Regions from separate parts of the Pseudomonas sp. MDT1-85 genome, predicted to be linked through region 2. Evidence: predicted binding sites of a transcription regulator. Region 2 holds the regulator's gene; each other region holds the start of a gene.
What was found. Region 2 encodes sigma-54, which starts transcription at its own class of promoters, with help from an activator protein. Its sites were predicted from a motif close to ANTGGCATNNANNTTGCTNT; they were not measured.
Positions count from the first base shown of each region.

Region 1: a site for sigma-54 is predicted at 1,103-1,122, ahead of ACYZT2_RS10690 (CmpA/NrtA family ABC transporter substrate-binding protein). Genes of this name have one in related genera too.
Region 3: a site for sigma-54 is predicted at 1,115-1,134, ahead of ACYZT2_RS24390 (pilin). Genes of this name have one in related genera too.

Region 1 is NZ_CM142715.1:2,350,285-2,352,552, forward strand. Features, by position in the region: gene ACYZT2_RS10690 (CmpA/NrtA family ABC transporter substrate-binding protein) at 1-982, opposite strand, end outside; gene ACYZT2_RS10695 (quinone-dependent dihydroorotate dehydrogenase) at 1,212-2,231, shown strand.
Region 2 is NZ_CM142715.1:1,264,734-1,267,001, reverse strand. Features, by position in the region: gene lptB (LPS export ABC transporter ATP-binding protein) at 1-190, shown strand, start outside; gene ACYZT2_RS05585 (RNA polymerase factor sigma-54) at 376-1,869, shown strand; gene hpf (ribosome hibernation-promoting factor, HPF/YfiA family) at 1,944-2,252, shown strand; gene ptsN (PTS IIA-like nitrogen regulatory protein PtsN) at 2,265-2,268, shown strand, end outside.
Region 3 is NZ_CM142715.1:5,436,803-5,439,070, reverse strand. Features, by position in the region: gene pilB (type IV-A pilus assembly ATPase PilB) at 1-954, opposite strand, end outside; gene ACYZT2_RS24390 (pilin) at 1,181-1,600, shown strand; gene ACYZT2_RS24385 (BON domain-containing protein) at 1,917-2,268, shown strand, end outside.

The DNA of each region.
Region 1 (2,268 bases), 1.1 Mb from region 2:
CCCAACGCCGGAACTGGGTCATGAACCACATACCGTCGGACAAATACGGAAAATTGACCTCTCCACCACCGTGGAAACGCATGGCGTGCGGGTCTTGCCAGCGATTGCCCAAACCATCGGAGTAGTCACCGAGCAAGCGCGGTTCGATGCAATCGAGCGGTGCATCCAGATACTCAGGCGCACTCAACAGTTGCGCGGTGCTGCGGCGATTTTCGCGGCTGGCTTCGATGAATCGGCTGGCTTCAAGGATCGCCATCACCAATGCCCGTGCGGTGTTGGGGTATTGCTCGACAAAGGCGCGGGTGCAGCCAAGGACCTTTTCCGGGTGATCGGGCCAGAGGGTCTGGCTGGTGGCCATCGTAAACCCGAGATTCTGCTGCACCGCACTGGCCGCCCACGGCTCGCCGACGCAGAAACCGTCGATGCGCCCGGCTTGCAGGTGCGCGACCATTTGCGGCGGTGGCACCACCACGCTGTCGACATCCTGCAAAGGATGAATGCCCTGGCTCGCCAGCCAGTAATACAGCCACATGGCGTGGGTGCCCGTGGGAAATGTCTGAGCGAAGGTCAGTTTTGGGCGACTTTGGTGCACATGCCGGTCCAGTGCTTCAGGACTGGTCACGCCCAGGGCCTGCAAGCCGTGGGAGAGGTTGATGCTCTGGCCGTTCTGGTTCAGGCCCATGAGCACGGCCATGTCGGTGGAGGCTACGCCGCCGATGCCCAAATGCACCGCATAAATCAGGCCGTACAGGCTGTGGGCGGCGTCGAGTTCGCCGCTGACCAGTTTGTCCCGCAGATTGGCCCAGGATGACTGGCGCTTGAGGTTCAGGGTCAGGCCGTACGGTTGGGCGAAGCCCTGGGTGGCGGCGACTACTACTGAGGCGCAGTCGCTCAGGGCCATGAAGCCGAGATTGATTGCGGTTTTTTCCGGGGCATCGCTGCCGTTGACCCAGGCCAGTGGGCCGGCTGATGGTTCGTTCATCGATTTCGCACCTTCCAAAAAAAAGCGTCGTCCCAAGGCCTTTGCGTGGGCAAAGCCGGGTGACGACGCCATTGTCCTTCCACTCATCCCGCCGTTGGCATGAGTGCTGATGCTTGTGACGGTGCAAGGCATATGCCATCGCTGGCTGATTTTGTTGCGCGCCTCGCGTGAAGCCCTGATGCGCGGCTATAATCGCCGCCTCTCATCGCCAACCGAGTCAAGCCTGCCCATGTACACCCTGGCCCGTCAGCTGCTGTTCAAACTTTCCCCGGAAACCTCCCACGATCTGTCCCTGGACCTGATCGGCGCGGGCGGGCGTTTGGGCCTCAACGGCTTGCTGTGCAAGGCACCGGCGAAATTGCCGGTGACGGTCATGGGCCTGGAGTTCCCGAACCCGGTGGGTTTGGCGGCCGGTCTGGACAAAAACGGCGCGGCAATCGATGGCTTTGCCCAATTGGGTTTCGGTTTTGTCGAAATCGGCACCATCACCCCGCGTCCGCAACCGGGCAATCCGAAACCCCGGATTTTCCGCTTGCCGGACGCCGAGGCGATCATCAACCGCATGGGCTTCAACAACCTAGGCGTCGATCACTTGCTCGCTCGCGTGGCGGCAGCCAAGTACAAGGGTGTGCTGGGCATCAACATCGGCAAGAACTTCGATACCCCGGTTGAACGTGCGGTCGACGACTACCTGATCTGCCTGGACAAGGTCTACGCCCACGCCAGCTACGTGACGGTCAACGTCAGTTCGCCGAACACCCCCGGCCTGCGCAGCCTGCAATTCGGCGATTCGCTCAAGCAATTGCTCGCCGACCTGGCCACCCGTCGGGCGGAACTGGCCCTGCGCCACGGCAAACATGTTCCGCTGGCGATCAAGATCGCGCCGGACATGACCGACGAAGAAACCGCTCAAGTCGCCCAAGCGTTGATCGAAACGGGGATGGACGCGGTGATTGCCACCAACACCACCCTGAGCCGCGTTGGCGTCGAAGGCATGGAACATGGTGACGAGGCGGGCGGTTTGTCCGGCGCACCGGTTCGCGACAAGAGCACTCACACGGTGAAGGTGCTGGCGGCGGAACTGTCCGGTCGCTTGCCGATCATCGCCGTGGGCGGCATCACCGAAGGCAAGCACGCGGCTGAGAAAATCGCCGCGGGTGCGAGCCTGGTGCAGCTCTACTCCGGCTTCATCTATAAAGGACCGGCGCTGATTCGTGAATCGGTGGATGCCATAGCGGCCCTGCGCTAATCCCTGTGGGAGCGAGCACGGATTGACAGGCAACATC
Region 2 (2,268 bases):
CATCCATCACCTCAAGGCCAAAGGCATTGGCGTGCTGATCACGGACCATAACGTTCGTGAGACCCTGGATATCTGCGAAACCGCCTACATCGTCAACGATGGCCAACTGATCGCTGAAGGTGACTCCGCCACCATCCTGGCCAATGAACTGGTCAAGGAAGTGTATCTGGGCCACGAGTTCCGCCTGTAAGCACCCGAGGTGCCCGGGTCGCCGAGAGAGCGCTCGCTTCAATAAAAAATCAATAACTTTTTATTGTTACAGCGCTCTAGGCAAACACTTCAGTTTCAGGCATATAATTTGCTTATGTTTGGCGCTTCGGCGCCCTGTAGTGGATGGCGCATGTGCGCCGGCGAATAAGGTGTTAAGCCCCTGCCATGAAACCATCGCTAGTCTTGAGAATGGGCCAGCAGCTGACGATGACACCGCAGCTGCAACAGGCCATCCGCCTGCTCCAATTGTCGACCCTGGACCTGCAACAGGAAATCCAGGAGGCCCTGGAGTCCAATCCGATGCTCGAACGCCAGGAAGAAGGCGACGACTTCGATAACGCCGACCCCTTGGCCGATAGCGCCGAACAGAAACCCAACGCCGATGTCCAGGAACCCTCCTACCAGGAAACCGCTCCGACGGTGGATAACCTCGAGGAAGGCGACTGGAACGAGCGAATTCCCAACGAATTGCCCGTCGATACTGCGTGGGAGGACGTCTACCAGACCAGCGCCAGCAGCCTGCCGAGCAACGATGACGACGAGTGGGATTTCACCACCCGTACGTCGGTCGGTGAAAGCCTGCAAAGTCATTTGCTCTGGCAGCTGAACCTGGCACCGATGTCCGACACCGATCGTCTGATCGCCGTAACCCTGATCGATTGCATCAACAATCAGGGCTACCTGGACGAAACCCTCGAGGAAATCCTCGAAGCGTTCGACCCGGAACTGGACATCGAACTGGACGAAATCGAAGCCGTCCTGCACCGCATTCAGCAATTCGAACCCGCTGGCATCGGCGCCCGCAACCTCGGGGAATGCCTGCTGCTGCAATTGCGCCAACTGTCCGCCAAGACCCCTTGGCTGGCCGAGGCCAAGCGCCTGGTCACCGATTACATCGACATGCTCGGCAGCCGCGACTACAGCCAGCTGATGCGCCGCATGAAGCTCAAGGAAGATGAGCTGCGCCAGGTTATTGAATTGGTCCAGAGCCTCAACCCACGCCCGGGCTCACAGATCGAGTCCACCGAAGCCGAATACGTCGTTCCCGACGTGATTGTGCGCAAGGACAACGAGCGCTGGCTGGTGGAGCTGAATCAGGAATCGGTGCCACGCCTGCGGGTCAATGCCCAATACGCCGGTTTTGTGCGCCGCGCCGATACCAGCGCTGACAATACCTTCATGCGTAATCAGTTGCAGGAAGCTCGCTGGTTCATCAAGAGCCTGCAAAGCCGCAATGAAACCCTGATGAAAGTCGCCACCCAGATCGTCGAGCATCAGCGCGGCTTTCTTGAATACGGTGACGAAGCCATGAAGCCGTTGGTGCTGCATGACATTGCCGAAGCGGTGGGCATGCATGAATCGACGATTTCACGGGTGACCACGCAAAAATTCATGCATACCCCACGGGGCATCTATGAACTGAAATACTTTTTTTCCAGCCACGTCAGTACCTCCGAAGGCGGTGAATGCTCGTCCACAGCGATTCGCGCGATCATCAAAAAACTGGTTGCCGCGGAAAATCAGAAAAAGCCGTTGAGTGACAGCAAGATCGCTGGTTTACTGGAGGCACAAGGCATTCAGGTGGCTCGCCGCACCGTCGCCAAGTACCGCGAATCCCTCGGGATCGCGCCTTCGAGCGAACGCAAGCGGTTGATGTAGAGCCACGCCACAGCGTTCCAGTGGTAGATCATCTGATCTACCGCTTTATGCACTGGCAACGAAGGAGAAGCTGTATGCAAGTCAACATCAGTGGACACCAACTGGAAGTGACCGAACCCCTGCGCACCTACATCGGCGAAAAACTCGACCGATTGGAGAGGCATTTCGACAAGATCACCAATGTGCAAGTCACGATGAACGTCGAAAAACTGCTGCAGAAGATCGAAGCCACGCTGCATATTCCCGGCGGAGAAGTGGTCGCCAATGCCGAGCATACGGACATGTATGCCGCCATCGACCTGCTGACCGACAAGCTGGATCGCCAACTCAAAAAGCATAAGGAAAAGACCCAGAGCCTCCTCCAGGGCGCGACCGGTCGTTAACACCCCCAATCCATGA
Region 3 (2,268 bases), 2.0 Mb from region 2:
TGGCTGCTTGAGGGCGGCCATGTACAGGTCTTTCTGATCGGGTTCGTAGCCGAGGGCATCGATGCCCATTTGGGCACTGGACGGGTCGAGGATCCGGATAACCACCTTCTCGCCCCACAGGGTTGGCAGTGTGTTGACCCGGAAGTCGATGGACTTGCTTTTGGACAGGCGCATCTTGATTCGCCCGTCTTGGGGTTTGCGCCGCTCGGAGATGTCGAGACTGGCCATGATCTTCAGCCGGGAAGCAATGCGATTGGCCAGTTGCGTCGGCGGCCTGGCGACCTCCCGCAGCATGCCATCGGTGCGCATCCGCACGCGGTAGATTTTTTCATAGGGCTCGAAATGCAGGTCGGAAGAACCGCTCTTGATGGCGTCGAGCAACATCTTGTGAACGAAGCGCACCACCGGCGCATCATCGGCATCTTGCCCTATGATTGAATCCTGTTTCTGGTCATCGACCGACTCGATGTCTAGCCCGTCGAGGTCGACATCGGCCATGTCTTCCAGGCCGGTGGAGTGGCTGTCGAAGAATTTTTCGATGGCGTCGCTGAGCTTGTCTTCCTCCACCAGAATAGCTTCGGTGCTCAGCCCGGTGCTGAACTGGATGTCATTGATGGCTTGATGATTGGTCGGGTCGGAAATTCCCACGAACAGCTTGTTGCCACGCCGCCAGAGGGGCAGGGCGTGGTGCTGGCGGATCAGCTTCTCGCTGACCAGCCCTCGGGGTTGGGTGTCCTTGTCCAGGCAATCGAGGTCCAGCAGGGCCATGCCGAAATGTTCCGAGGCCACCTCGGCGACCTGCCAACTTTTCAGCAGTTTGTTTTGCACCAGATAGCTGACCAGCGAAATTCGATTGCGTTGGGCTTGCTGATACGCCTGTTGCGCACTTTGGTCAGTGATCAGCTCGGCCAGTACCAATTGCTTGGCCAGACCGCTAAGGGCAATCTCATTCATTGGGATACCGGACGCAGACAGTTAATGACTTATAGCCTAGTCAAGCAGTGGAACCAAACCAGCCGGGGTGAGGTGACAAAAAGTGTCAGATAGTGCGGATCCGTGTAGTAGGAAAGGTCTTTGCCGCGATCTCCCGCCCCGCAGGCAGGGGCGCGCGCGGCTTGGCATGACCTGTGCTATGCCCTATTCAGATCATGAGATTTCGACTCATGCATGGAGCCTGTCTATGAAAAATCAAAAAGGTTTTACCTTGATCGAACTGCTGATCGTGGTGGCCATCATCGGGATTCTGGCAACGTTTGCATTACCGCAGTATTCGAAGTACCAGGCACGGGCGAAAGTAACCGCTGCGCTTGCAGAAATCTCGGCACTGAAAGTGCCTTTCGAAGACATCATCAACCAGGGCACCAACCCCACCCTCGCACTGATCGGCGGTACGGTGACCACCGGTAATTGCACGATTACGGCATCGGGCACCGCCGCTGACGGTGCAGGTACTATTGGCTGCACGATTCTCAATGCTCCAGGGCCGGTGCTCAGCAAAACCATCACGCTTACACGCACCCTTACCGGCGGCTGGACATGTGTCACCACGGCTCAACAGCAATACACTCCTAAAGGCTGCACCGGTGCCGCTGACGCCTGAACCATTGTCATCCTGCCAATGCCCCGCCTTTCACGACGCGGGGCATTTTTTTGCTCGTCATTTATGGGCCGCGCCAATAATCAAGAAAACCCCCGACATTTCATGGCCTTAGGCCTGCGTTAAAACCCGCATGTTGCATGTAGATAATTTCGCAGTCATGCAATTTGCATGATTTCGAAAATCGCCGTAGTTGTTAAGTAATTGATTTATCAGTATTTATTTTTTATGTGACAGTTGGCACAGCGTTCGCACTCTCTCCAGTAACCCTGCTGACAAGACACGCAGCAGACTTTCCAGAAATACAGGAGTTACTCGTATGAAGAAGTTCGCTATCGCTGCCGCTACTGCAACCGCGTTGACCCTGACCATGGCCAACGCCGCATTTGCACAGACCACCCAAGCGACTCAGGCACCTATGATGCTGGCCGCCGGTGAAGTCACTGAAGCGAAAGAGGATGTTTCCGATACCTGGATCACGACCAAAGTCAAAGCAGACCTGGTGACCGAAAAAGGCATCCCAGGCACTGACATCAAAGTCGAAACCAACAAAGGCGTTGTTTCCCTGTCTTCCATGACCGTTCTGACAGACGCTCAGAAAACAACCGCCGTGGCTATCGCCAAGAAAATCAAAGGGGTCAGAGATGTGTCCGCTGACGGCCTGAAATCCG